Regions from separate parts of the Rhizobium binae genome, predicted to be linked through region 1. Evidence: predicted binding sites of a transcription regulator. Region 1 holds the regulator's gene; each other region holds the start of a gene.
The links. The regulator LexA, encoded in region 1, represses DNA repair genes until DNA is damaged. The targets are predictions, from matches to a motif close to TGTTCNNNNTGTGTTCNG.
Positions count from the first base shown of each region.

Region 2: J2J99_RS02995 (ATP-dependent helicase) is a predicted target of LexA. The motif match lies at 6,025-6,042, and genes of this name have one in related genera.
Region 3: J2J99_RS15140 (ribonuclease T2 family protein) is a predicted target of LexA. The motif match lies at 1,854-1,871, and genes of this name have one in related genera.
Region 4: J2J99_RS14855 (ATP-dependent helicase) is a predicted target of LexA. The motif match lies at 5,799-5,816, and genes of this name have one in related genera.

Region 1 covers NZ_CP071604.1:2,064,481-2,071,655, forward strand. The annotation lists gene J2J99_RS10085 (ComEC/Rec2 family competence protein) at 191-2,620, shown strand; gene lexA (transcriptional repressor LexA) at 2,601-3,320, opposite strand; gene J2J99_RS10095 (VOC family protein) at 3,517-4,413, shown strand; gene kdsA (3-deoxy-8-phosphooctulonate synthase) at 4,410-5,255, shown strand; gene eno (phosphopyruvate hydratase) at 5,397-6,671, shown strand; gene J2J99_RS10110 (FtsB family cell division protein) at 6,808-7,128, shown strand.
Region 2 covers NZ_CP071604.1:613,245-620,419, forward strand. The annotation lists gene galE (UDP-glucose 4-epimerase GalE) at 1-659, shown strand, start outside; gene J2J99_RS02985 (putative bifunctional diguanylate cyclase/phosphodiesterase) at 773-2,734, shown strand; gene J2J99_RS02990 (enoyl-CoA hydratase/isomerase family protein) at 2,817-3,869, shown strand; gene J2J99_RS02995 (ATP-dependent helicase) at 3,917-5,977, opposite strand; gene J2J99_RS03000 (hypothetical protein) at 6,079-6,345, opposite strand; gene J2J99_RS03005 (hypothetical protein) at 6,598-6,960, opposite strand.
Region 3 covers NZ_CP071604.1:3,072,557-3,079,731, reverse strand. The annotation lists gene J2J99_RS15150 (DMT family transporter) at 1-699, opposite strand, end outside; gene J2J99_RS15145 (alpha/beta fold hydrolase) at 713-1,663, opposite strand; gene J2J99_RS15140 (ribonuclease T2 family protein) at 1,886-2,626, shown strand; gene ettA (energy-dependent translational throttle protein EttA) at 2,725-4,374, shown strand; gene J2J99_RS15130 (ArsR/SmtB family transcription factor) at 4,536-5,561, shown strand; gene metF (methylenetetrahydrofolate reductase [NAD(P)H]) at 5,563-6,465, shown strand; gene J2J99_RS15120 (DMT family transporter) at 6,924-7,175, opposite strand, start outside.
Region 4 covers NZ_CP071604.1:3,006,742-3,013,916, forward strand. The annotation lists gene J2J99_RS14835 (SpoVR family protein) at 1-1,506, opposite strand, end outside; gene J2J99_RS14840 (YeaH/YhbH family protein) at 1,503-2,777, opposite strand; gene J2J99_RS14845 (PrkA family serine protein kinase) at 2,790-4,733, opposite strand; gene J2J99_RS14850 (VOC family protein) at 5,146-5,622, opposite strand; gene J2J99_RS14855 (ATP-dependent helicase) at 5,859-7,175, shown strand, end outside.

The sequences.
Region 1 (7,175 bases):
TGACGGCATTTTGTGCATTGCGGCATCACCTTTTAGGCACTGCAGCGATGAGCCGCACGCATAGCGGAAACCGATGATTCGACTGACATTTCGCATTTGCGATTTTCTCTCGCATTTCAATCGATTATGCTTGCCGGAATTGCCCGAAGGTTGCATTCTGGTGCCTGGGCAAGGTGACTTCGGGCGGCGCATGCAGGAATTGACGACAGTCGAATTGCGGCCACAAGGCGTCGGTCTTGCCGATCCCGCGGAAGGTCCTGCCCCTGCCGCGGCAATGCGGCCGTCAAGAACCCAGTCCGCGATGTCGGTGCGCCACCGGCTGCCGGCGGCAATGGGACAATCGCTGCGTGCCGGCGGCCGGATGCTGAGCGAGGAGTTCGATCACGGCCGCCTGCTCCTGTTCTCGCCGGTCTTCCTCGGCGCCGGCGCGGCGTTCTGGTTTCTTGCTGCAACGGATGTTCCTCTCGTTCCATCGTTGCTCTGCCTGTCGGTGTCGATGCTTGCGGGGCTTGTCGCCGGCCGCAGCCGGCCGGCCTTGCGGGCAACGCTTCTGGCGCTTTCCCTGGTCGCATGCGGCATGCTCTGCGCGCAGTTCGAAAGCTGGCGGGCCTCGACGGTCATCCTCGATTCATCCGTGACGACAACGGTGACCGGCCGCGTCGAGCGGCGCGAAGGCGATGATCGCGGGCGGTGGCGCTATATTCTTGCCGTCACCGGCACCGAGGCGCCAGAGGTGAAGCGGCCGCCGCGGCGCATCACCGTGATCGCGCGCGGTGCCGATGCGCCTTTCGAGATCGGTGACATCATCACCGGCCGCGCGCGGTTGACGCCGCCGGCAGGGCCGGCGCTTCCTGGCCTCAACGACTTCTCCTTCGGTGCCTATTTCGATGGCATCGGCGCCAACGGCTTCTTCTACGGTGCTCCGGAGAAAGTCGATTTGCCCGCGGGCCCGCAAGCTGCGACATCGACGCCCGAAGCTCTGCTCGAATGGCTTTACCGGTTGCGCAGCGGCATCGGCGATCGCATACGCTCTATTCTGCCCGGTGACACAGGCGCTTTTGCCGCCGCTCTGGTGACTGACGAGCGGCGCGCCATCTCGAAGGAAACGACGGAGGCGCTGCGCCAGTCCGGCCTTGCTCATATCGTGGCGATCTCAGGCCTCAACATGGCGCTGTCGGCCGGCATCTTCTTCGTCGGCTTCCGGATGCTGCTCAGCCTCTTTCCCGGTGTCGCCCAAGCCTATCCGACAAAGAAGATCGCCGCCGCCGGCGCACTCATCGCCGTCACCGCCTACTTCCTGATCTCAGGATTCGGGGTTTCGGCCGAACGCGCTTTCATCATGATGGCGATCATGCTGATTGCCGTCTTCTTCGATCGGCCGTCGATCAGCCTGCGCAATGTCGTGCTCTCGGCGCTCGTCATCATCACCATTTCACCCTCCGAGGTCCTGGGTCCGAGCTTCCAGATGTCCTTTGCTGCGACTTTGGCACTGGTATCGGGCTATCAGCTGTGGAAGGACCGGCGCGTCCGGGAAAGCCCGTTGCCGAAGCTGCCGTTCCTGCGGCCGGTCGCGGCCGTCGCCGGTTTCTTCGGCGGCATCTTCCTGACTTCGCTGATCGGCGGCTTCTCCACGGCGCTGTTTTCGATCGAGCATTTTCATCGCCTGACCGCTTATGGCCTGCCGGCAAACCTTGCGACGATGCCGATCATCTCCTTCATCGTCATGCCGGCCGGGTTGCTGGCCATGTTGCTCATGCCGTTCGGTCTGGACGCTCCGCTCTGGACGGTGGTCGGCTTTGGCCTCGATCTGGTGATTGCAGTCGCCAAGACGGTGTCCGGCTGGGGTGGCGATATCGGTTTCGGCCGCTTGCCCGGCTGGTATTTCATCATGGCTGTGGCAGGCTTTCTGCTGCTGATGCTGCTCCGCACCCGGTTGCGCCATGCCGGCACATCGATCCTCGCTGTCGCAACGCTCATCCTGCTCACTCTGCCGGGGTCCCGGCCGCCGGATCTGGTGATTTCCGAAGATGGTGGTCTAGTCGCGCTCGTCGCGTCGACGGCAATGGCTTCTAACCGCGAAAACCCGCCGGACTTCATCTTCGACCAGTGGCAGAGAGCGCTGGTGTCGCCGACGCACCAGCCGCCGAAGATGCTGGATGGCCCTGCCATTCCGCCCCAGGGTGAGGACCGCCGCCTCAGGCTTTCCGGCGACCAGCAGAATGAAGCGAGGACGGCAATGGTGGCCGCAGCAGCTGGCGGTGAGGCAAATCGGTTTTCCTGCGTCAAGAAAGCCTGGTGCATAGCCAGGCTCGGCAATGGCCATGTCGTCGCGGTCATCGACAATGCCGCCTATCTCGGCCCGGCCTGCGACGCCGGCGAGATCGTCGTGACCGCGGTGCGCCTGCGTTTCGACCGTTGCCGCTCCGGTGCGACACTCTTCACCGGCGAGACGCTGCGCAGGACCGGTTCCATTGAATTGCGCTTTGTGCAGACGGGACTCGAGATCGCAACCGCATTCGATGCCTGGTCACGTCCATGGATGCGCCATCGCGCCTATGATTGGCGCAAAGGCGGTTTCGCCGAATCCGGCCCGTCTGCTGTCAGTGATAACGGCGAATGAGGCCGACCAGCTTGCCCTGCACCTTGACCCGGTCGGGCCCGAAGATACGAGTCTCATAAGCCGGGTTGGCGGCTTCGAGCGCGATCGAGGCACCCTTGCGGCGAAAGCGCTTCAGCGTCGCTTCCTCGTCGTCGACGAGCGCAACGACGATATCGCCGGGACTTGCGGTGCTGCCATTGCGGATGATCACCGTGTCGCCGTCGAAGATCCCGGCGTCGATCATCGAATCGCCCTTGACCTCCAGCGCGTAATGTTCGCCCGAACCGAGCATATCCGCGGGAACGACGATGTCGTGTGTATTGTTCTGGATTGCCGAGATCGGAACACCGGCGGCGATCCGGCCCATGACCGGCACGGAGACGGAGTTGCCGTTGTCGGCGATCGGCCTTGCGGCAGCGGGGGCGGCGACCGGCTGGGGCTTGCCGAGGCTGCCTTCGATAACACTCGGGGAAAACCCGCGGCGCGGCTGAAGGCTGGGGCTATAGGCCTCCGGCAGCTTGATCACCTCCAGCGCCCGGGCCCGGTTCGGTAGGCGGCGAATGAAACCGCGTTCCTCGAGCGCCGTGATCAAGCGATGAATGCCGGATTTCGAGGCGAGATCCAGGGCGTCCTTCATCTCGTCGAAAGAGGGAGGAACGCCGGATTCCTTCATGCGCTCATGAATGAAAAGGAGAAGCTCCTGTTGTTTGCGCGTGAGCATCGACGTCAGACCCCGTGATTGAAACAAATCCAGAACAGACACTATATGTTCCATATGTGTTCCGCAAGTAGCTAAATTTCCGTAAAAATTCACGCCAACTCGTCGAGATTTTTATTTTCATTTGCCGGATCGGCACACACGTCTTGCATTGGGGGTGGTGCTGTCGCACATCTCTTGGCGTGTCAGGAGGGATCTCATGATCGCACATTCCGCCAAGCCGCACCCGCTGGATCATGTCGTGCTGCCCGTCGTCAATATCGACCTGGCGCGCGAAAGGCTCGGCAAGCTCGGCTTCACCGTCGCCGCCGATGCGCGCCATCCGTTCGGAACGGAAAATGCCTGCGTCTTTTTCGCCGACAAGACCTACATCGAGCCGCTGGGGGTGGCGAGCGTCGAGGAAAGCGAGATAGCGGCCCGCCAGGGGAATGTCTTCATCGCCCGCAATCGCGCCTTCCGCTTCCGCTGCGGCGAGGAGGGACTTTCGGCGCTGGCCTTCCGCACCGAAGATGCCGGCCTCGATCATCGGCGATTCTTCGGCAACGGTGCGAGTGCCGGCGAGATGTTGCAGTTCAGCAGGCCGATACGGATGCCGGACGGTTCGGAAAGCGTCGGCAATTTCAAACTGGCCTTTTCAGGAGATCTGCGCGCGCCCGACTTCTTCCTATTCACCTGTCAGCGCATCAATGCCTTCCCCGCCGATCGCGCCGCGCTGGAGACACATGCCAACGGCGTGACCGGCATTTCCGAGATCGCGCTTTGTACGCCGGAGCCGGCTGCGTTTGCCGCCTTCGTCGGTCTTGCGGTCGGGCAAACGGCGGTGGAGAAAACTGGTTTCGGCATGAAGATCGCAGCCTCGAATGCCAAGATCAGCCTGATGACGCCGGAAGGGCTAGAGGCCTATTTCGAGCTTGCCGTTTCCGCCGCCGATCGTGGCCTGCGCGGCCAGGCAATCCTCTTCACCGTCACCGATCTTGCCGTGACAGAAGCGCATTTGGCTGCTAACGGAGTGACATATACACGCAAGAACAATCGCATTCTGGTGAAGCCCACGCCCGGGCAGGGCGCGCTTTTTGCCTTCGAGGAAACACGATGAGCACTGATACCAATTCCGAGGTCAAGATCGGCGAAGGCGAAGGCCAGGTCACCTTTTCCAATACCGGCCGCCTGTCGCTGATTGCCGGCCCCTGCCAGATGGAGAGCCGTGATCACGCGTTCATGGTCGCCGGCACGCTGAAGGAGCTCTGCGCAAAGCTCGGCATCGGCCTCGTCTACAAGAGTTCCTTCGACAAGGCGAACCGCACTTCGCTTTCGGCCGAGCGCGGCATCGGGCTTGAAAAAGGCATGGAGGTCTTCGCCGACCTGAAGAGGGAATTCGGCTTTCCCGTCCTGACCGACGTCCACACCGCCGAGCAATGCGCCGAGGTGGCGGAGGTGATCGACGTTCTGCAAATTCCCGCCTTCCTCTGCCGGCAGACGGACCTTCTGATCGCCGCCGCCCGGACCGGCCGCGTCGTCAACGTCAAGAAGGGGCAGTTCCTCGCCCCCTGGGATATGAAGAACGTCCTGAAGAAGCTCAATGCCAGCGGTAATCCGAACGTGCTGCTATGCGAGCGCGGCGCCTCCTTCGGCTACAATACGCTGGTTTCCGACATGCGCTCGCTGCCGATCATGGCGGCGATGGGCGCGCCCGTCATTTTCGATGCGACCCATTCCGTCGCCCAGCCGGGCGGGCAGGGCGAATCCTCGGGCGGTCAGCGCGAATTCGTCGAGACGCTGGCGCGCGCAGCCGTGGCGACAGGCATTGCCGGCGTGTTCCTCGAAACCCACCAAGACCCTGACAACGCACCGTCCGACGGCCCGAACATGGTCTATCTCAAGGACATGCCGCGGCTGCTTGAGAAATTACTTGCGTTTGATGCGGTCGCCAAGGCCTGACGTTCAACAGGTTGACATGATGGTGGTTTAGGCCACGTCGGAACGCCGGTTCGAAGGCTGGAAATTGCGGCTTTGTAATTTGCACGCCTTCGATTATGACAGGCTTCGAACGATTGATCACCCACCGAGCAGGAAGAACCCATGACTGCAATCACCGATATCATCGCCCGCGAGATTCTCGATAGCCGTGGCAACCCCACCGTCGAAGTCGATGTCTATCTCGAAGACGGCAGCATGGGCCGCGCGGCCGTTCCCTCGGGCGCTTCGACGGGCGCTCATGAGGCGGTCGAGCTGCGCGACGGCGGCAAGCGCTACCTCGGCAAGGGCGTCGAGAAGGCGGTCGAGGCGGCCAACACCGAGATCTTCGACGCTATCGGCGGTATCGACGCCGAAAACCAGATCCAGATCGACAACATCATGATCGAACTGGACGGAACGCCGAACAAGTCGCGTCTCGGCGCCAACGCCATTCTCGGCGTGTCGCTGGCCGTCGCTAAGGCGGCCGCCCAGGCCTCCGGCCTGCCGCTCTACCGTTATGTCGGCGGCGCTTCGGCCAGCCTGCTGCCGGTGCCGATGATGAACATAATCAACGGCGGCGCGCACGCCGACAATCCGATCGACTTCCAGGAATTCATGATCCTGCCGGTCGGCGCCGATACAATCGCCGAAGCCGTTCGCATGGGTTCGGAAGTCTTCCATACGCTGCGCAAGGAGCTTGCAGCCCAGGGCCACAACACCAATGTCGGTGACGAAGGCGGTTTCGCACCGGGCCTGAAGAGCGCTTCAGAGGCCCTCGACTTCATCGTCAAGTCGGTTGAGAAAGCCGGCTACAAACCGGGTGAGGACATCTACCTCGGCCTCGACTGCGCCTCGACGGAATTCTTCAAGGACGGCAAATACGTACTCGAAGGTGAAGGTCGCACGCTCGAATCGGGCGCCATGGCCGAATATCTGGCCGAGCTGGCCGCCAAGTACCCGATCATCTCGATCGAAGACGGTATGGCCGAAGACGACTGGGACGGCTGGAAGGCGTTGACCGATCTGGCCGGCAAGAACATTCAGCTCGTCGGCGACGATCTCTTCGTCACCAACTCCGCCCGTCTTCGCGACGGCATCCGCATGGGTGTCGCCAACTCGATCCTGGTCAAGGTCAACCAGATCGGCTCGCTGACGGAAACGCTCGATGCGGTCAATACGGCGCATAAGGCCGCCTACACCGCCGTCATGTCCCACCGCTCCGGCGAAACCGAGGATTCGACCATCGCCGATCTCGCGGTTGCCACCAACTGCGGCCAGATCAAGACCGGCTCGCTGTCGCGTTCCGACCGTCTCGCGAAGTACAACCAGCTGATCCGCATCGAGGAAGGCCTCGGGCCCCAGGCCCAGTATGCCGGCCGCTCGATCATCCGCGGCTGATCGAATTTGATGTCAATGGCTTAACCCGCGCCCTCCCGGCGCGGGTTTTTTATTGCCTGATTTTTACGGTCAACGAACGGTTAATCTCTGCGCATTATGCTGAACGAATTGGTAATGCGTTCAAGAGCATACGTGTATGTGGACAAGGCATCATAAAAAGAGAAAGCTTGGCCGCTTCGTCATTCCGGCCATGACGGTCGCCTTCCTTTCCTATTTCGGCTATCATTGCATCCATGGCGATTACGGCTTGCGGGCGACGGAGACGTTCGAGCGTCAGCGCGTCGCGCGCGAAAAAGAGCTTGCGGTTTTGAAGGCGAAGCGCGAACATCTGGAAAGTCAGGTCGCGCTCCTCAGTGACGGCTCGCTCGACAAGGATATGCTGGACGAAAAGGCGCGCTATCAGCTGAATATGTCGCGCGCGGACGAGATCGTCATATTCAACCATTATTCCAATTAACCCAAATTCGGTTAATTGGAATTTATGACGTATTTCCAACGGTTTAG
Region 2 (7,175 bases), 1.5 Mb from region 1:
CCGACCGGCCGGTGAAGGAGAATGCCTCCCTCAATCCGGAAAATCCCTACGGCCAGTCGAAGCTGATGAGCGAATTCATGCTGCGCGACGCCGCCGCCGCCTATGATTTCAACTATGTCGCGCTCCGTTACTTCAACGTCGCCGGCGCCGACCCTGATCGCCGCACCGGCCAGTCGACCGCGGGGGCCACGCATCTGATCAAGGTTGCCTGCGAGGCAGCACTTGGCAAACGCGACAGCGTCCATGTCTACGGCATCGACTATCCCACCCATGACGGGACCGGCGTGCGCGACTACATCCATGTCACCGATCTCGCCGATGCGCATCTGAAAGCGCTGCAGCATCTGCGCAAAGACAAAGGCTCGCTGGTTGCCAATTGCGGTTATGGCAGCGGTTATTCGGTGCTTGACGTGCTGAACATGGTCACCCGCCTGCACGGGCATTCCTTCAAGATCCATATGGCGCCGCGCCGCCCCGGCGACTCGGCGAGCGTCGTCGCCGACGCTTCGCTCGCCCGGCAGGTGCTCGACTGGAAGCCCCGCCACGATTCGCTTGAAACCATCGTCCAGAGCTCACTCGATTGGGAGCTCTTCCTGTCGAACAGAGATATCGACGACCTGCACAGCATCCACCGGGCGCTGGCCGCCGCATCGTTCTGAACGGTGCGCGGCAGCAGCCTGCTTGCAATCCTCGCGCCGGCGGGCCGATGACGGTACGAAAAAGGGGACACCCAAGCTTTCTCAGGCTGGCGCCGGCCGACGGATAGGAGAAGATGAAGAACTTTCTGGCCTCATTGCAGCTGCGAAAAGATAATCCGACGCTTCTGGTGGCGCAGTTTCGGGCCCTGTCGGCGCAGATCCCCACTCTCTATATCCTGCTGATCATCAATGCGCTTGCGGTGGCGATCACCCATCTCGAATCCGCGCCCCTGTGGCTTTCCCTCTATATTCCAGTAACCTTGAGCGTCGTCTGTGTCTTCCGTCTCTGCTGGTGGGAGATCAGAGGCAAGGAAGACATCACCGCCGAGCGGGCCTATAAGCTGATGAAGGTGACCATATCGGGCGCCGGCATCCTGACCGTCGCCTTCGGCGGCTGGTCTATCGCGCTTTACCAATATGGCGACGCTTCCCAACAGGGTCAGATAGCCTATTTCCTCGTCGTGGCGGGCATTTCCTGCATCTTCTGCCTGACGCACCTGCCGATGGCGGCGGCGATGACCACGGTCATCACCTTCTCGGCCATGATTGCGACCTTCATGTTTTCCGGCAATCCGGTTTTCGTCGCCACCGCCGTCAGCGGCCTTTTCCTGATCCTGCCCTTCCTCAGGGTGATCAACAGCTATTTCCAGAATTTCGTCGGCCTGGTGCAACTGACCGAGGAGCTGAAGCAGAAGCAGGAGGAAGCCGAGGAGCTGAACTTGGTCAACAGCCGCAACGCGCTGCAAGACCAGCTGACCGGCCTTGCCAATCGCCGCAGCTTCTTCCTCTCCCTGGAAGAACGGCTGCAGAAAAATCCGGCTGCGCCGCCTGTCATCGGCATCATCGATCTCGATGGCTTCAAGCCGGTCAACGACGTCTTCGGTCATGCCGCCGGCGATCTGGTGCTCAAGGAGACGGCCCGGCGCTTCACGGTGCTGGTCGGCGAGGAGGGCGTCGTCTCGCGTCTCGGCGGCGATGAATTCGGCATCATCTTTCCCTGCTCGTTGACGCGCCAGGCGATCGCCGATCTCGGCCAGGCGCTTTGCGCCACTGTCCGCAACCCTTACGAAATCCCCGACGGCTCGGTCCGCGTCTTCGGTTCCTGCGGCATCGTCTGTCCCGATGCCGGCAGTTACACGGCCGAAGATCTTTACGAGAAGGCGGATTTCGCCCTCTATCAGGTCAAGAGCAAGCGCAGCAGCGGCGTCGAGTTCTTCTCGGCCGACCATGAGAAGATCCTGACTCAGCGCCACCTGATCGAACTCGAGTTGCAGGCAAATGACTTCGCCAGCGAAATGAGGCTCGATTATCAGCCGATCGTCGAATTGCAGAGTGGCCGCGTCGTCGCCTATGAGGCGCTCGCCCGCTGGGACAGCGCCCGCTTCGGCCGCATCAGTCCCGCAGCCTTCATCCCCGCCGCCGAGCGCACCGCCGTGATCGGCCGCATGACGCGTATTCTCTTTGCCCAGGCGCTCGAAGCGCTGGCGATCATGCCGCGCCATTTGAGGCTGTCCTTCAATCTCTCGGCCCGCGATATCTGCGACCACGAGACCTCGATGGCGCTGCTCGCCATGATCAATCGCTCCGGCGCCGATCCCAGGCGCATCGAATTCGAAATCACCGAGACCGCGCTGCTCTCCGATTTCGATACCGCCGACCGGGTGATCACGATGCTGCGCGCCGCAGGCATCTCGATCGCGCTCGACGATTTCGGCACCGGCTTTTCGAGCCTCAGCCACATTCATCGCCTCGCCTTCGACAAGCTGAAGATCGACAAGGGTTTCGTGATGAATTTCGACCGTGACGCCCGCTGCATGAGCATCACCCGGTCGGTCGCCAACCTCTGCCAGAATCTCGGCATTGCCTCGGTCGCCGAAGGCGTCGAAAGCGAAGCGATCGCCGAGGGGCTGAAGGCGATCGGCGTTCGCCTCGCCCAGGGCTATTATTTCTCGCGGCCGCTGCCGTTGGAACTTGCCGTTGACTATGCCGCCCGCTGCGAGGCCAAAGCATCCGCCCGGGATTCGCTTTCGGCCTGACCGATCAATCCCGGCTGGCCTGAAATGCTCTGGAGCGATCTTGCATCGTCGTCTATTCATGGTTCAACAGTGGAGGTGAACCATGCAGGACGGCGAAGTCATCATCGAGCGGCGAGGCACTGCCGGCATCATCCGGCTCAACCGGCCGCGGGCGCTGAACAGCCTGACGCTGGCGATGATCCGGAGGATCACCCAGGCGCTGGATGGCTTTGCCCGCGATGCCGACGTTGCGGCTGTCGTGGCAATAGGGGAGGGCGAACGCGGCTTCTGCGCCGGCGGTGATATCCGCGCCCTGCATGAGAGCGCCCGGGCCGGCGACGGCCTCGCCGGAACTTTCTGGCGCGAGGAATTCCGTCTCAACCATATGATCGCCGTCTACCCCAAACCCTATGTCGCGCTGATGGACGGCATCACCATGGGCGGCGGTGTCGGCCTGTCCTCGCACGGCCGCCACCGCATCGTCACCGAGCGCACCCGCCTTGCCATGCCCGAAACCGGCATCGGCTATGTCCCCGATGTCGGCGCCACCTGGCTGCTGCCGAAGGCACCCGGCGAGGCCGGAACGTGGCTCGGCCTGACCGGCCTCGATATCGACGCCGCCGACGCGATCCACGCCCGCCTTGCCGATATTCGGATCGCCTCGTCGCGGCTCGGCGATGTGATCGAGACATTGTCGGGCCTGCCGCGCGGCAGTTCGTCGGGCGATGTCGATGGCGTCCTGCAGCTGTACGCAGAGCCTCCGGGCGAGAGCCGGCTGCGGCAGAACGCACCAATGATCGATCGCGCTTTTCGTTTCGACAGCGTTGAGGAAATCCTGGCGGCGCTCGCCGGGGAGGACGGCGAATTCGCCGCCGAGACGCGCCGGGTGCTGCTGACGCGCTCGCCGACCAGCCTGAAGCTCGCTTTGCAGCTCTTGAGGGCCGGCCGCCGCAGCGCCTCGCTCGCCGAGTGCCTCGGCCGCGAACTCGGCGCCTGTCTGCGGATGCTCAATAATCCGGATTTCTTTGAGGGCATCCGCGCCGCCGTCATCGATAAGGACCGCAATCCGAAATGGTCGCCGGCGTCAGTCGAGGCGGTGGAGGCGGCAGCCGTCGAGCGCTTCCTGCAGCCGGCCGAACCGCCGCTTTTGCTTTGACGCTCTCATCCTCTGAAGGCCCGATGTGCGGCACCGTGCGGCGTTACCTATCGCCACATGCCGCGCATGCGGGCGCCGACATCGATGCGCACCTGCCGCGCCTGGGCTTGCGCGGCGGCATCCGATTTCACCTGCGGCCAGCTGCAGGCCTCGAAGAATTGCAGGAGGGTCGCCGGAATGAAGCGGCTGCGCGAGGCATAGACATGCCGGTCGCCCTGCGCATTCTGCCCATAAGTGAAGAAGCGCTGCGGCACGACGAGGTCGAGACCGTCGCGGGCGCGCGTCATCGCCACATAGAGCAGCCGGCGTTCCTCCTCGATTTCGGCGCTGGCGCCGACGGCAAGATCGCTCGGAATACAGCCGTCGACGACGTTTAGCATGAACACCCTCGTCCACTCCTGGCCCTTGGCCGAATGGATGGTCGAAAGAATGAGGTAGTCCTCGTCGAGCAGCGGCACGCCGGCCTGGTCGCTGGTCGCATCCGGCGGATCGAGGGTGAGCTCGGTGAGGAAGCGCTCGCGCGAGGCATAACCGCCGGCAATCTGCTCGAGCTGCAGGAGATCGGCCTGCCGCGTTGCCGCGTCCTCATGCAGCCGTTCCAGATGCGGCGCATACCATTGCCGCGCCAGCTCGATTTCCGCCGGCCAGCCGGCCTTGCCGGATTTCATCTCCTGCAGCATCGAAACGAATGCTGCCCAATCCTCGCCGGAGCGCGGCGGCGCCGGCATGGCGGCCAGCGCCGACAGCGGGCTTACATCCTCGGCCATCAGATCGAGCGCCTTCTGCGCCGTCGATGGTCCGACGCCCGGCAGGATCTGCATCAGCCGGAAGCCGGCCACCCGGTCGCGCGGGTTCTGCGCGAAGCGAAGGGCGGCCAGCATGTCCTTGACATGGGCGCTGTCGAGAAATTTCAGCCCGCCGAACTTGACGAAGGGAATGTTGCGCCGGGTCAGCTCGACCTCCAGCGGTCCGCTGTGATGCGAGGCGCGGAATAGAACCGCCTGCTGCTTGAGCTTGAGGCCTTCCTCGCGGTTGTCGAGCACCTTGTCGGCAACATAACGCGCCTGGTCGGCCTCGTCGCGTACCGTGACGAGGCGCGGCCGCTCGGAGGACTGCCGCTCGGTCCAGAGATTCTTGGTGAAGCGCTCCGAAGCGAGATCGATGACGGCGTTGGCAGCCGTCAGGATCGGCTGCGTCGAGCGATAGTTGCGGTCGAGCGTGACGATATTGGCGGGCGGGCTGAAGGCCGCGGGAAAATCGAGGATGTTGCGGACTGTGGCTGCGCGGAAGGAATAGATCGACTGCGCATCGTCGCCGACAACGGTCAGCCCCCGGCCTTCGGGCTTCAGCGCCATCAGGATCGAGGCCTGCAGCCGATTGGTATCCTGATATTCGTCGACCAGCACATGGTCGAAGCGGCTGCCGATATCCTCGGCGATCACGCTCTCGCCGACCATCTGCGCCCAGTAGAGCAAAAGGTCGTCGTAATCGAGCACGTTCTGGCTCTGTTTGGCCTCGACATAGCAGGCGAATAGCTCGCGCAGCTGCTTTTCCCAGGCCGCGCACCAGGGAAAGGCGTCGCGCAGCACCTGGTCGAGCGCCGTTTCCGAATTCACCGCCCTGCTATAGATGGCAAGGCAGGTGCCCTTGGCCGGAAACCGGCTTTCCGTCCTGGAGAAGCCGAGATCGTGCCGGATCAGGTTCATCAGGTCGGCGCTGTCTTCGCGGTCATGGATGGTGAAATCGGCATCGAGGCCGATCTGCTGGGCATAGTCGCGCAGCAGCCTGGCGCCGATGCCGTGGAACGTGCCGGACCAATGAAGCGCATCCGTCATCACGCCGGCATTCGAACCGAGCACGTCGCGGCAGATGCGCTCGACGCGCCGCGCCATCTCCGCGGCCGCCCGGCGCGAGAAGGTCATCAGCAGGATGCGGCGGGGATCGGCGCCCTTGACGACCAGATGGGCGACCCGGTGCGCCAGCGTATTCGTCTTGCCCGAACCGGCGCCGGCAATGACCAGCAGCGGCCCCGCAATATGGCTGCCGTCGGTGAGCGTGCCGTGCTCGACGGCCATGCGCTGCTGGGGATTGAGCTTTTCGAGATACATCCAGCCGTCCGGTCGGGCTCCCGCAGAATCACTGCGAGAAGATTAGATGTTCCTTGAATGTTCGCGATTGCCGCCGCTGTCAAGCCTGGAACGGCGCAAGCTTAATCGGGGAAATCCGGCCCCACCACACGCCGCACCAGCTTCAGGCTGCGATCCGGCTGAAGAATATAAGTCTCTTCCACCCGCTGGCCGAACTCGTTGTAGAACTGGTGATGGACGGCGCTGCCGACCGGCGATTTGGTGAGCTTCGTTCGCGGCTGGCCGCCATAGGTGATGCTGCCGGGAATGGGATCCAGCGCCGGGCTATCGGCCGAGGAGCAGCCGGTCAGCAATATCCCGGCAAACAAGGCGGGCATCAGCACTTTCATCGTCGTCATCCCTCTTTCGACTGCAGCAAGATATGGAAGCCGCAGCACCTTCCGCCAAGAGCGGGTCAGGATTGGCCGGCAGAAATCCGGGAATTATGTAGCAAATGCCACCAGCCGGTAATCGTGCGCGGTGGCCGTTTTACGCCAACAGCGGTCATTGAAGTTGACTATCCGGCTACATTGCAAAATTCAGGAGACAAGTGTCGTAGAGTTTTCCGACGGGCCATTTCGGCTGTCACCCAATACCCGACTCTACGCGTCTGCGCCAATGATCTCAGGGAAAGAGTCAGCGTCATTGATCAGCACAAGTGGTCCGCACGCCAACGCGATATGAGAGAGGATGCGACGGATCAACGGCTCATGCCCTTTCTCGAAATAGAGCTTTTGCGGTTCGTGATCTCCCGAGTAATCCGGGATTATCAGGAGCGCCCATTTAATGTCGGGATTATCTGCAGCGTCCCGAACGAGTGCATGCCACGGAGCCATTGCCCCGTTGTCGGTGATTTCTGCTGTGAGGTCGAGGTCTGATAAAGCTCGCTTGACCTCGGAACCTGTGGGCCATCGCGAAGGCAATGCTGGAAATGAGATTCCTTGCTCGCTTAACCAAATCATCATCTCGGCGTCTAAGGGCCATACAGTCCACATTATGCCCATGGTTGACCCTTAGCGAACAAAGTTAAAGCCATCTCGCACGTTCAGCACTCTCCACCAAAGTCTGACATAACCAGGTCGCAAAAATCCCTCACAAAATCCAGAGGTTCGTGACCGAGTTTTGCGGAATTGTCTTGCAAATGCCAAACGACCGCTTTCGGGCCCAAAGCGGACACTGC
Region 3 (7,175 bases), 1.0 Mb from region 1:
GCCAACGCCGGCGACATAGAGCCAAGTGCTGCTTTCGGGCATGACGGGATCGAAGATATCGGAGCCGCTGCCATCGCCGACAAAAAGCAGGACAGCGCAGAAGATCAGGCCCCAGATGCCCATCTGGAACTGCATCGCCCAGGGATCTTCCTTGTGCGACAAGACTCGGGTCATCAGCACGAATATGGCGATGCAGAGCGCGGTGAGGATCGGCAGAAGCGCGACGTAGCCGACTTCGTTGAAACTCGGCTGGATGATCAGCAACGCTCCGAAGAAGCCGACGCCGCAGGCGGTGTAGCGCCGCCAGCCGATCGTTTCCTTCAGGAAAATGCCGCCGAGGATCGTCACGATGATCGGCTCGACGAAGAAGATCGCGATCGCGTCGGCGACCGCCATGTATTTCAGCGTGGTGACGAAGGAAATCATCGAGATGGTGATGATCAGGCCGCGGATGGCATGGAACAGGCTCTGACGCCAGGAGAAATCGGCAAAGCTGCGCCGCCATATCACGATCGGCAGCATGCAGAGCGCCTGCACCGCGAAGCGGCCGGCGGTAACCTCGGCGGAGGGGACGGTGACGACGGCAAGTTTGGCGAAGATATCGATGAGCGGCGAGAACATCACCGAAAGAAACATCAGCGCAAGCCCCATCGTCACGTCGGACGGGGATGAAACGGGCCGGGGCGAGGTGCTGCTCATGGTGGAATTCTCGTTATCCGGGATTTCGGCCGTTCCAGCTCTTGCCGACCGCGCCGTCACACCAGTCCGCGAAGGCGGCAATGGCCGCTTCTGCGCCGGTGTCATTCAGCGTTTCGTGCCGCATGTCCTGATATATCTCAGTGCTGATACGGGAGAAGCCCTGGCGTTTCAAATGGTTTGACAGCCACAGCACGGCTTTTCCACGCTCGGTCGCCGGATCTTCTGCGCCGCCGACCAGATGGATCGGCAGGTCGCGCCGCAGCCGGTCGAGATGAATCTTTTGCGGCGCGCGAAAGGTCAGTTCGAAGACATCGAGCCAGAGCGAAACCGAGGCGTCGAAGCCGCAAAGAGGGTCGGCGACATATTTGTCGACTTCGTCCGGAATATGCGAAAGCCAGTCGAATTCCGTGCGGCGGTTGGCAATGGACCGGCCCCAGGCGGCGAAGGTGAGTTTCGGCAGGAGGCCGCTCGGCACGTCCGAGCCTTTCAGCACGCGTTCAGCGATGAGGATCGCCTGGGCGGCGCGGCCGGCAAGACCGACGGCGAAATTGGAATTCCAGACGGCGAGCGCGTCGAAGTCGGCCGGGGCGGTTACGGCGGCATTGAGCGCGATGAGACCGCCCATCGAATGGCCGAAGAGGATAACCTTCAGGCCGGGATGGCGCGAGGCCGCATGAGCGCGCATGGCAATGACGTCGCCGACCACCCGTTCTACGCCATCCCGCCGCGCGAAGCGGCCGATCGGGGCGTCGGGCGCCGTCGTCTCGCCATGGCCGCGGTGATCATGGGCATAGACGTGATAGCCGCGCGCCGCCATCGCCTCGGCGAAGCGGCGATACCGCTTCGAGTGCTCCGCGAGCCCATGCGATATCAACAGAATGCCGCAGGCGGGGCCGGTCGCCTCGGCATGATGATAGGCCAGCGATGCTCCCGGCACGCAGAGCCGTTGCGTTTCAGAAAACATCGGATCCTCCCAGCCGCAGCAGAGCAGATCGCTACCCCATAATTTCGTAAAGCGAAATCGATTTGAGGATTTATGCTTCAACTCTAAGTGACAGAGTTTCGTGTGCTGGCTTAAAAGCAGGCCATAGTCGATAACAAATTAAAGGAACACTGCGATTCAGGGTTGCTGCAGTTTACTCTTTGTGCTTATCTGTTCCTGTATTGTTCTATTGTGGGGGTTGAAATGAGCAGCATGCAGTTGCGTACCTTGACATTCGCCGTATCGATGGCCCTTGCCGGCGCCGCCATGGCGCAGGAGGCTGACGGGCGCACCCGTTTCATTCTTGCGGCGAGCTGGCAGCCCGCCTTCTGTCAGACGAACCAGAAGAAGGCCGAATGCGCAAGCCAGACCGGCGAGCGCCACGACGCAACGAATTTCTCGTTGCATGGACTCTGGCCGATGCGGCAGGATTATTGCGGCGTCAGCGACGAGCAGAAGGCTGCCGACAAGGACGGTAAATGGAGTACATTGCCGGAGGTGGCGCTTTCGGCCGAGACGCAGGCGGCGCTGGCAAAGGCGATGCCCGGCATGCAGTCCGGCCTTGAACGGCACGAATGGACAAAGCATGGCACCTGCACGAAAATGAGCGCGGAAGATTATTTCGGCGTCGGCGTCCATCTCGTGGGTGCGCTCAACGCATCGGCCGTGCGCGACCTCTTCGCCGCCAATATCGGCAAGACGGTCAAGTCCGACGCGATCAAGGCGGCTTTCGACAAGAGCTTCGGGCCGGGTGCGGGCGACCGCGTCAAGATGAGCTGCCGGCGGGCCGGCAATGTGAGGATAATCAGCGAGCTGACGATCGGGCTATCTCAGGATGCGGGAACGGCGTCGGCGAAAAGCGGCGGCCTTGGCGATCTGATCCACGGGGCGGGAAAAACCTCTTTCGGCTGCGATGAAGGTGTCGTCGATGCGGCGGGCTTCTGACCGGAATCCTGCCTAAACCGGGTTTCGGCGTTGCCCACAGGCGCTGTTTCGCCTACATAGCGGCACGAAACGAAGTTTCCCGCCCGGAGCAGCGCAGCATGGCACGTCAATTCATCTATCATATGTCCGGCCTCAACAAGGCCTATGGCAACAAGAAGATCCTGGAGAACATCCACCTTTCCTTCTACCCGGATGCCAAGATCGGCATCCTCGGGCCGAACGGCGCCGGTAAATCCACTGTGCTGCGCATCATTGCCGGCCAGGACAAGGAGTATACCGGCGAAGCCTGGCTGGCCGAGGGTGCCACCGTCGGCTATCTCGAGCAGGAGCCGCGTCTCGACCCGCACAAGACGGTGTTCGAAAACGTCATGGAAGGCGTTGCCCCGAAGACGGCGATCCTCGATCGCTACAACGAATTGATGATGAACTATTCCGACGAGACCGCGGAAGAGGGCGCCAAGCTCCAGGACATCATCGACAGCCAGAACCTCTGGGATCTGGAAAGCCAGGTCGAGATGGCGATGGAAGCCCTGCGCTGCCCGCCGCGCGACGCCGATGTCACCAGCCTGTCCGGCGGCGAGCGCCGCCGCATCGCGCTCTGCCGCCTGCTGCTTTCGCAGCCGGATCTGCTGTTGCTCGACGAACCGACCAACCATCTCGACGCCGAAACCATCGCCTGGCTCGAAAAGCATCTGCGCGACTATCCAGGCGCGGTGATGATGATCACCCACGATCGCTACTTCCTCGACAACGTCACCGGATGGATACTCGAACTCGATCGCGGTCGCGGCATCCCTTACGAAGGCAATTATTCCGCCTATCTGCAGGCGAAGGCCAAGCGCATGGAGCAGGAGGGGCGCGAGGAGGCCTCGCGCCAGAAGGCCATCAGCCGCGAACGGGAATGGATCGCGTCCAGCCCGAAGGCCCGTCAGGCCAAGTCAAAGGCGCGTATCAAGTCCTACGAGCAGTTGGTGGACGCAGCCGAGAAGCAGCGTCCCGGCGACGCGCAGATCATCATCCCCGTCAGCGAGCGCCTCGGCCAGGTGGTCATCGAGATGGAGGGCATCACCAAGGGCTTCGAGGGCCGCACGCTGATCAACGACCTGTCGATCAAACTGCCGCCGGGTGGCATCGTCGGCGTCATCGGCCCGAACGGCGCCGGCAAGACGACGCTGTTCAGGATGATCACCGGCCAGGAAAAGCCTGACAGCGGCTCGATCCGCATCGGCGAGACCGTGCATCTCGGTTACGTCGACCAGAGCCGCGACGCCCTTGCCGGCGACAAGACGGTCTGGGAGGAAATCTCCGGCGGCGCCGAAATCATCAAGCTCGGCAAGTTCGACATGAACTCCCGTGCCTATTGCGGCGCCTTCAACTTCAAGGGCGGCGATCAGCAGCAGAAGGTCGGCAATCTCTCCGGCGGCCAGCGCAACCGCGTTCACCTCGCCAAGATGCTGAAGGCCGGCGGCAACGTTCTGCTGCTCGACGAACCGACCAACGACCTCGACACGGAAACGCTGGGCGCGCTGGAAAACGCGCTGGAGAACTTCGCCGGCTGCGCCATCATCATCAGCCACGATCGCATGTTCCTCGACCGTCTGGCCACGCACATTCTCGCCTTCGAAGGCGAAGGCCATGTCGAATGGTTCGAAGGCAACTTCGAGGATTATGAAGAGGACAAGGTCCGTCGCCTCGGCCCCGATGCCCTCAACCCCGGCAGCCAGGCCCATAAGCGCCTGACGCGCTGATCGTCCTTTTTTTCGATCGAGAAAGCCCCGGTTCGGCCGGGGCTTTTTTTGTCCGGCGCTGTCGCAATTTGAGCAGGCAATTTCGCTGGGAAGGCGAATTGACGCTTGTCACCGCCGCTCAAATCACATAAAGATATCTTTATATCTTGATTGGGCCGAATATGAGTGAACCCTTGAAGCTTGGATTGGATGGGCTGGTGGACGTCTTGAAGGCGGCCGGCGAGCCGACGCGGCTGCGGCTTCTGGCGCTTCTCGACGCCGGCGACCTGACGGTGACCGATCTTACCGAAATTCTCGGCCAATCTCAGCCGCGAATTTCCCGCCACCTGAAGCTGCTCGGCGAGGCTGAACTGATCGAGCGCTATCAGGAGGGCGCCTGGGCCTATTTCCGCCTCAAGCAGGACGGCAAGGCGGCAATGCTCGTGCGGGCCTTGCTGAAGCATGTGTCCGAGAACGATCCGACCATCCTTCGTGACGGCGAGCGGCTGTCGGCAGTCAAACGCCAACGGGCGGAGCGGGCACAGGCCTATTTCAGCCGCAACGCGGCGGAATGGGACGAGCTTCGCCGCCTGCATGCGGCCGACGAGGAGGTCGATGCCGCCGTCATCCGGCTGCTCGGCAATCAGCCGATCGATTCGCTGCTCGATCTCGGCACCGGCACCGGCCGCATTCTCGAACTCCTGGCCGGGCTCTACCGCCGGGCGATCGGCGTCGATGCCAGCCGCGACATGCTGAGCGTGGCGCGCGCCAATCTCGACAAGTCCCGCATTACCAAGGCCACCGTGCGCCACGCCGATATTCTCAACCTGCCGTTCGAGGGACAGGATTTCGACGTGGTGACGATCCATCAGGTGCTGCATTTCTTCGACCAGCCGGAGATTGCCATCTCGGAAGCGGCGCGCATGCTGCGGCCGGGCGGACGGCTCGTGGTCATCGACCTTGCGCCGCACACGCTCGAATATCTCCGGGACGAGCATGCACATGTCCGTCTCGGCTTTTCGCACCAGGCGATGTCCGACTGGCTGCGTAAGTCCGGGCTCGATGTCGAGCAGGTCGTCGATCTTCATCCGGGTCAGCAGAGCGGGCAGGGGCTGACGGTTACCGTCTGGCTCGCGCGTGATCCGAGGCGCCTCATGGCTTCGCAGACGAGCGAAAGCGCCGAACCTACATTTGCCGGGAGAGTATAAAATGGCTTTGAAAAACGAAGCGCAGGCGCGCAGCATCGGGATCTCATTCGAATTCTTCCCGCCGAAATCGGAAGAGATGGAAGGCCAGCTCTGGAATACAGTCAGCGAGTTGCAGGACTGGGATCCGGATTTCGTCTCGGTGACCTATGGCGCCGGCGGCACCACCAAGGCGCCGACGCTGACCGCCGTCACGCGCTTCCTGTCGCAGACGCCGCTTGCCACCGCTTCGCATCTGACCTGCGTCGGCGCGACGAAGGAAGAGACGCATCATATGATCGAGACCTTCCGCAAGGTCGGCGTGACGCATTTCGTGGCGCTGCGCGGCGATGCGCCCGGAGGCGCCGGCGCGCCCTATCAGCCGCATCCCGGCGGCTACGCCAATGCGGCGGAGCTCGTGGCCGGCCTCAAGGCGATCGGCGATTTCGAAATTTCAGTCTCTGCCTATCCGGAAAAGCATCCGGAGAGCCGCGACACAGCTGCCGATATCGACATGCTGAAGCGCAAGGCCGACAACGGCGCCGACCGGGCGCTGACACAGTTCTTCTTCGACAACGACAATTTCGAGCGCTATCTGGAGCGGGTTCGCCGGGCCGGCATCGCGATCCCGATCGTGCCCGGCATCATGCCGATCCAGAACCTGACGCAGCTGAAGCGTTTCGCCGGCGCCTGCGGTGCGGTTATCCCGAGCTTTCTTGACGAGCGTTTCGCGGGCTTTGACGACAAGCCCGAAGAGCGGGCGAAGGTGGCAGCCGATGTTGCCGCCGAGCAGATCGAAGATCTCGTCCGGCGCGGCATTCGCGATTTCCATCTCTATACGATGAACCGTTCGCCGCTGGTTTCCGCCGTGCTCGACAATCTCGGCCTTTCCCGCCGACCGGCAAAAAGCGCCGGCGCGGCTGCCTGATCTTCCGCGTCCGACAAAGTGAAAAGCGCATGTCGGGCGGGACATGCGCTTTTTCATTGGCGGATTGATCAGGGGAGTTCAGGTACTACCAGTCGTCACACCCCCAGCCGGCCAGCTCAGATAAAGAGCATGGACAGGACGAAGGCAAACGCTGCACTGACCAACAGAACATTCAAGGATTGCGTGAGTCCCATGTCTGTCTCCTCGCGTTAACCTGCCGATAATATGTCGGAAATGTGTCGGTTGGAAAGCGGAATCTATGCTGCATCGCCGAACGGGGTGGTGGATAGGTCGAACACTCATCCCGCAAACTGCTGAAATTAAACGCCTATTCCCGACAAAATCGTATTCACAGAATTTAACATGCGGTTAAATCGGGCGATTGCCGATTTACCTATGCGCCTGAATCATGGCGGACAGCCAAGCGGTTGAAATGATGCGGGATTTGCAACCATTCTTCACGTCGTCCTCGCCAGGAGGCGATAGGCACGGCCATCGAGAATGACAAGGCCGAAACCGATCAGCGCCATGCCGGCGAACTCGGCAAGTGCCAGCCGCTCTCCGAGGAAGAGCACGCCGAGAAGGATGGCGCTCGGCGGCACCAGCAGGGTGACGAGTGAGGCGTTGGTGGCGCCGGCCGCCGCCATGATCCGAAAATAGAGAATATAGGCGAAGGCGGTCGACACCAGCGCCAGCGCCAGCACGGCGGC
Region 4 (7,175 bases), 940 kb from region 1:
GGTGCTCGAACTGTCGATTTCCTGGAGCAAGACGTCGTAGCCCCAGAGATCGGCGAGATGTTGCAGCACGAGCTTCGTGTCGTTCTCCTGAAGATAGCAGCCGTTCATGACGATATGCTGCAGCAGCAGCCGGCGATCGCCGGCGAGGTCGACATCGACGATATCGATGGCCGGATCGGTCCAACCGATATCATATTCGCGGGAGAGCTGGCGGCGGATGCGCAGGTAGCCCCGCTCATTGTGGATCGCCGAAACCAGCACACCCTCGGTCTGTTCTGGATCGTCGTAGAGATGGAACAGCCGCAATTGCCGGATGAGGTTCGGGCTCAGGAACTGGCTGATGAAACTCTCGTCGCGGTAATTGGCCCAGACGTCGCGTAGCACCGCCATTGCATCGCCGCGGCCGGCGATGTCTGGGAACCATGCGCGGTCCTCGTCCGTCGGCTTCGTGACGATCCTCTCGATATCCTGCATCATCGCAAAACCAAGCGCATAGGGATTGAAACCCGAAAACCGCCGGTCGTCATAGCTTGGCTGGAAGACGACATTGGCGTGCGACTTCAGAAATTCGAGGAAGTTTCCATCACTGATCTGCCCCCGCTCGTGAAGCCGATTCATGATCCGGTAGTGGACGAAGGTTGCGGTTCCCTCATTCATGACCTTCGTCTGCCGCTGGGGATGGAAGTATTGCGCGACATGGCGCACGATCCGAAGAATCTCGCGCTGCCAAGGCTGCAATCGCGGCGCAGATTTCTCAAGAAAATACAGGATATTGTCTTGAGGCAGGCCGAGCGCGGCGCGGCGCTTTTCCAAGCCGATGTCACCTGCCTTCTTCGCCTTGCCGACGGGAACCGTACGCCACAGGTCGTTGAACATCTGCTCTTCGTGGGCGCGGCGCTCCTGCTGCCGCTTCTCCTCCTGGCGAAGATCGGTCGCAGTCTTGCCTGCGTATCGATGCACTCCGTGCGACATCAGCGCATGCGCGGCATCGAGCGTCCGCTCGACCGCCATCTCGCCATACCGTTCTTCGCAGCGCGTGATATAACCCTTTGCGAAATCGAGGTAATCGAGAATTCCCTCGGCATCGGTCCAGAGCTTGAAGAGATAGTTGTTCTTGAAGAAGTGATTATGGCCGAAGGCGGCATGGGCGGTGACGAGCGTCTGCATCGTCGCCGTGTTCTCTTCCATCAGATAGGAGATGCAGGGGGAACTGTTGATGACGATCTCATAGGCAAGGTCGCGCATCCCGCGGCGGTAGAATGTTTCGTGATGCGCGAAGTGTTTTCCGAAGGACCAATGGCGGTAAAAGAGCGGCATGCCGGTTGAAGAATAAGCATCCAGCATCTGCTCCGAGGTGATGACCTCGATCTGGTTCGGATAGACGTCGAGGCCGAGTTCGCCGAGCGCAATCGCCTCGCAGGCATCGTGAATGCGCTGCAGCGTTGCGAAGTCCCAGTCGGCACCCTCGAACAAAAGCCGGTCTCTCGGCCTCACCGTCATGGTCATGGCGTCACCCTCGCCTGTGCCTCACGTTTCTGGAAGAGATCGTGGAAAACAGGGAATATCTCGCCTCGCCGGCAGACCTTGCGCATCGAAAGCGGCAGCGCTTCGGAACGGATCCCGTCATAGAGCATCCAGAGCGGTGACCGCGATATGGAAGAATCGCCGCCTTCCTCGCCCACCTCAATATAGGCAAAATACTGGCACAACGGCAGAATCTCGCGCAGCAAGTGCCCGGTCAGGTTTCCGTCGGAATGGGCGTTGTCGCCGTCCGAGGCCTGGGCGCCGTAGATATTCCACTCGGCCGGATCGAAGCGCGCCGCGATAATCGCCCGCATCGCCGCGAGGGCGCTGGAAACAAGCGTGCCGCCCGTCGCGGGCCCGTAGAAGAAGGTTTCCTCGTCGACTTCCTCGGCCCTGTCGGTATGACGGATGAAGACGATTTCCACTTTCTTGTAGCGTTTCGACAGGAAAAGATAGAGCAGCAGATAGAACCGCTTCGCCAGATCCTTCATGTGCTCCGACATGGAGCCCGAGACGTCCATCAGGCAGAACATTACCGCTTTTGCCACAGGCTTCGGCTCGTTTTCGAAGCGGCGATATCGCACGTCGAGCGGATCGATATAGGGAATGCGCCGGCTTTTTTCCCTCAGCGATTTGAGCTTTGCCTCAAGCGCCAGACGGCTCTCGTCGTCCTCGCATTCCTCAATCTGCCGCTGCAGTGCTTCCATTTCCTCGCGCCGCGGACGGCCAAGCGCGACACGGCGCATCATCGCAAGCTTCGTCGTGCGGCCGACGGCGATGTTGGAGGGCGATCCCGAAACCGAATAGCCGGCCCGGATTGGCGTTTCCTCCTCGGTTTCGGCTAGACGCCGCTTTGCGAGATCGGGCAGTTCAAGATCGTCAAGGAACACATCGAGGAATTCCTCCCGCGTCAGCACGAAACGGAAGCCGTCCTCACCGTCGCCCTCGCCCGCGTTCTTTGGTTTTCCACCTCGGCCGCCGGGCGGACGTGGCAGAATATCACCTTCAACGAAGGCCCGGTTGCCGGGCAGGATATGATCGCTGATGCCGCCCTCGCCCCTGCGCAGGCTCGGTTCGGCCATTCCATCGATCGGCAGGCTAATCTCCCCGCCGTCGAGCACATCGCGAATGTTGCGGTTTTGCAGAGAGCGTTTGACCGCCTGCTGCACGGCGCCCTTCATGCGTCGAAGGAACCGCTGCCGATTTTCCAGACTTTTACCGCGCGGATTCAGCCGCCGGTCGACAATGTGCATAATGGCTCCGCATTAACTTGCCTGTTTGACGCGCATGTACCATTCCACAAGGCGTCGAACCTGCCTCTCGGTGTAACCTCGCGCGGCCATGCGCGAGACGAATTCGCTATGCTTCTTTTCTGTCTCCGAATCCTTCTTCGATCCGAAGGAAATGACCGGCAAAAGATCTTCGACCTGCGAGAACATGCGCTTCTCGATGACTTCCCGGATCTTCTCGTAGCTCGTCCAGGACGGATTCTTTCCGCCGTTGGCTGCCCGCGATCGCAACGAGAACTTGACAATTTCGTTGCGGAAATCCTTCGGATTGGCAATTCCGGCCGGCTTTTCGATTTTCGTCAGTTCCTGATTGAGGAGCTCGCGGTCGAGAAGCTGGCCGGTATCGGGATCCTTGAAGTCCACATCTTCGATCCAGGCATCGGCATAATCTACGTAGCGGTCGAACAGGTTCTGTCCGTAGTCCGCATAGGATTCAAGATAAGCCTTCTGAATCTCGTTGCCAATGAACTCTGCGTAGCGCGGCGCAAGATCGGCCTTGATGAATTCCAGATAGCGCTTCTCGACATCGTCGGAAAATTGCTCGCGACGGATCGCCTGTTCCAGCACATACATCAGGTGAACGGGATCGGCGCCGATATCCGTGGTGTCGTGATTGAAGGTGGAGGCGAGCACCTTGAAGGCGAAGCGGGTCGATATCCCGTCCATGCCTTCGTCGATGCCGGCAGCATCCCGGTATTCTTGGACGCTGCGGGCACGCGGATCGCTTTCCTTCAGGCTTTCGCCGTCATAGGTGCGCATCTTCGAGAAGAAGGTCGAGTTCTCATGCTTGCGCAGGCGCGAAAGCACGGAAAAACGAGCCAGCATTTCGAGCGTTGCCGGGGCGCATGGTGCATCCGCCAGTTCCGATCCCTCGATCAGCTTTTCGTAGATCTTTTGTTCTTCCGTCACCCGCAGGCAATAAGGCACCTTGATGACGCAGATACGATCGATAAAGGCCTCGTTGTTCTTGTTGGCCTTGAAGGTCTGCCACTCCGCCTCGTTCGAATGCGCAAGGACGATGCCGGAGAAGGGTATGGCGCCGATATTTTCGGAGCCGATATAGTTGCCCTCCTGCGTCGCCGTCAGCAGCGGATGCAGCATCTTGATCGGCGCCTTGAACATCTCGACGAATTCGAGAATGCCCTGGTTGGCGCGGTTGAGCCCGCCCGAATAGCTGTAGGCATCGGGATCGTTCTGGGAGTAGGTTTCCAGCTTGCGGATGTCGACCTTGCCGACCAGCGACGAGATGTCCTGATTGTTCTCGTCTCCAGGCTCGGTTTTGGCAATTGCGATCTGGCGCAGCCGCGAAGGCTGTATTCTGACGACGCGGAATCGGGAAATATCGCCGCCGAAATCGTCGAGCCGCTTCAGGCACCATGGGCTCATCAGCCCGTTCAGCCGCCGGAGGGGGATGCCGTACTGCTCCTGGAGGAGCGAGCCCATTGTCTCAGGATCGAACAGGTTGAGCGGGCTTTCAAACACGGGACTGATCTCGTCGCCCGCCTTCAGCACGTAGATCGGATGAACCTCCATCAGCTGCTTCAGCCGCTCCGCCAGCGACGACTTGCCGCCGCCCACCGGGCCGAGGAGATAGAGAATTTGCTTGCGCTCTTCGAGCCCCTGCGCCGCGTGGCGGAAGAAGGAAACGATGCGTTCGATGGTCTCTTCCATGCCGTGAAAGCCGGCAAAGGCCGGATAGACGCGGATGGTCCTGTTCATGAAGATCCGGCCGAGGCGCGTGTCTTTGGCGGTGTCGACCATCTGCGGTTCGCCGATCGCTGCAAGCAGGCGCTCCGTCGCATTCGCAAAGGCGATCGGTTCTTTTTTGCAGAGATCGAGATATTCCGAAACCGACATGTCGGTCTCGCGGCGCGCTTCATAACTGCGCGTGAACGCATCGAATACGGATTCACTCAGCATGGGACCTCCATTAAGGTTATGCCGCAGGCTCTAAGCCGTATAACCATCGAGATGGCCACGGCGTTCCTAAGAATCAATAGTTTCGTAGGTATATTCGACGCCTACCGGCTGTTTGTGGCAATGCACAAAAAATTGCATGCACCGGTATTTTTTTACTCTACGAAACTGTTTGTATAATAGTTGAAAAAAGGGGCATTGCGATATCAGCACATTTAGCGACGTGACATGATTGTCAAAAAGGTGTGCAATGGCGCCCGTGATTCGAGAATGCGGAAAAACAGCGATCGGCAGCCGATAAGGGCAGCTTAGATCGGGCGGATGCCGATGCGCCGCCAGTAAATTCGGTAAATTCCAGGGGAAAGTGGCGCGTGGCGATCACGCGCCCCGATTCGCAATCGTGCCTCCGCCGGCCTCAGCCGTTGAACGCCCTCTCCAGCGCAGCAAGATCAATCTTGACCATGCCGAGCATCACCTCGGTGACGCGCTTGGCCCGCTCTCGATCGCTGTCTGCGACCATCTCGGAAAGCGCCCGCGGCACGATCTGCCAGGAAAGGCCCCAGCGGTCCTTGAGCCAGCCGCAGGCTTCAGGCGTGCCGCCATTGGCGAGAAACGCATCCCAGATCCGATCGATCTCGGCCTGGCTGTCGAGCAGAATGGCAACCGAGAAGGAATGATTGAAGCTGTCGAGCGGGCCGGCCTTCATCGCCAGGAAGGCTTGATCGCCGAGCGTGAATTCGATCATTTCGACGCTGCCCGGAGGCCCGCTCGGCGTTTCCGCCGGCAATATGGTGGTGCGGCCGATGCTGGAATCCGGAATGACCGATACGTAGAATTCGACGGCTTCGCGCGCTTGCTCCGCGAACCAGAGATTTGAAACGACCTTCGGCATGAACAGCCTCCTGTTGACGAGGGTTGCCGGACTCCTGTCCGATGCCCCGAGGACGTCTCGCCGGCATCGGTTCCGACAGGGTGGCTCGGATTTTTTCGCTGCTCGGCCGTACGACGATCGCAGCCACACCCAGCGGCGGCCCTGCCGCCGGCATCGGTCCGCAATTGCGGTGGTTCGGGAATGAAAGCAGAACATCTTTTCTGGTCTTTCCCTCCCGAATCACTACATTACGCGCCATGAGCAACAGTTTCGACGATATTCCCTTCTTCGACGAAGAGCCGGGCGAGATGGCGCGCAAGCCACAGCTGCCTGCCGCACCGGTCGGAAGGGCGGCCGGCGGGATCGCCGCCCGAGCCATGGCGGCGCGCGACGGCGGCAAGCGACCGGATTACCTCGCCGGCCTTAATCCCGAACAGACGGAAGCCGTGGAAACCCTGGAAGGTCCGGTTCTCGTCCTTGCCGGCGCCGGCACCGGCAAGACGCGGGTGCTGACCACGCGCATCGCCCATATCCTCAATAGCGGCCGCGCCTTCCCCTCGCAGATCCTCGCCGTCACCTTCACCAACAAGGCAGCGCGCGAGATGAAGGAACGCATCGCGCTGCTCGTCGGCGGCGCCGTCGAAGGCATGCCCTGGCTCGGCACCTTCCATTCTATCGGCGTCAAGCTTCTGCGCCGCCACGCCGAGCTCGTCGGCCTCAGCTCCGACTTCACCATTCTCGACACCGACGACGTCGTCCGTCTGATCAAGCAGCTGATCCAGGCCGAGGGTCTCGACGACAAACGCTGGCCGGCCAAGCAGTTCGCCGGCATGATCGACACCTGGAAGAACAAGGGCCTCGGCCCAGCCGATATTCCCGAAGGCGACGCCCGCGCCTTTGCCAATGGCCGCGGCCGCGATCTCTATTTCGCCTACCAGGCGCGCCTGTCGACGCTGAATGCCTGCGATTTCGGCGACCTGCTGATGCATCCGATCGCGATCTTCCGCAAGAATCCGGACCTCCTGAAGGAATATCACGGCCGCTTCCGCTACATTCTCGTCGATGAATATCAGGATACCAACACCGCCCAATATATGTGGCTGAGGCTGCTTGCCCAGCGCAGCAAGGGCGAGCCGCAGAATGTCTGCTGCGTCGGCGACGACGACCAGTCCATCTACGGCTGGCGTGGCGCGGAGGTCGACAATATCCTGCGCTTCGAGAAGGATTTCCCCGGCGCCAAGGTGATCAAGCTCGAACGCAATTACCGCTCGACCGAACATATCCTCGGAACCGCCGCCCATCTGATCGCCCACAATGAAGGCCGCCTCGGCAAGACGCTGTTCACCGAACGCGCCGATCCCGACGACGTCAAGGTGCAGGTCCACGCCTCCTGGGATTCGGAGGAGGAAGCCCGCGCCATCGGCGAGGAGATCGAGCAGCTCCAGCGCAACAAGCATCTGCTGAACGACATGGCGATCCTTGTGCGCGCCTCCTTCCAGATGCGCGAATTCGAAGACCGCTTCGTCACCCTCGGCCTCAACTACCGCGTCATCGGCGGCCCACGCTTCTACGAG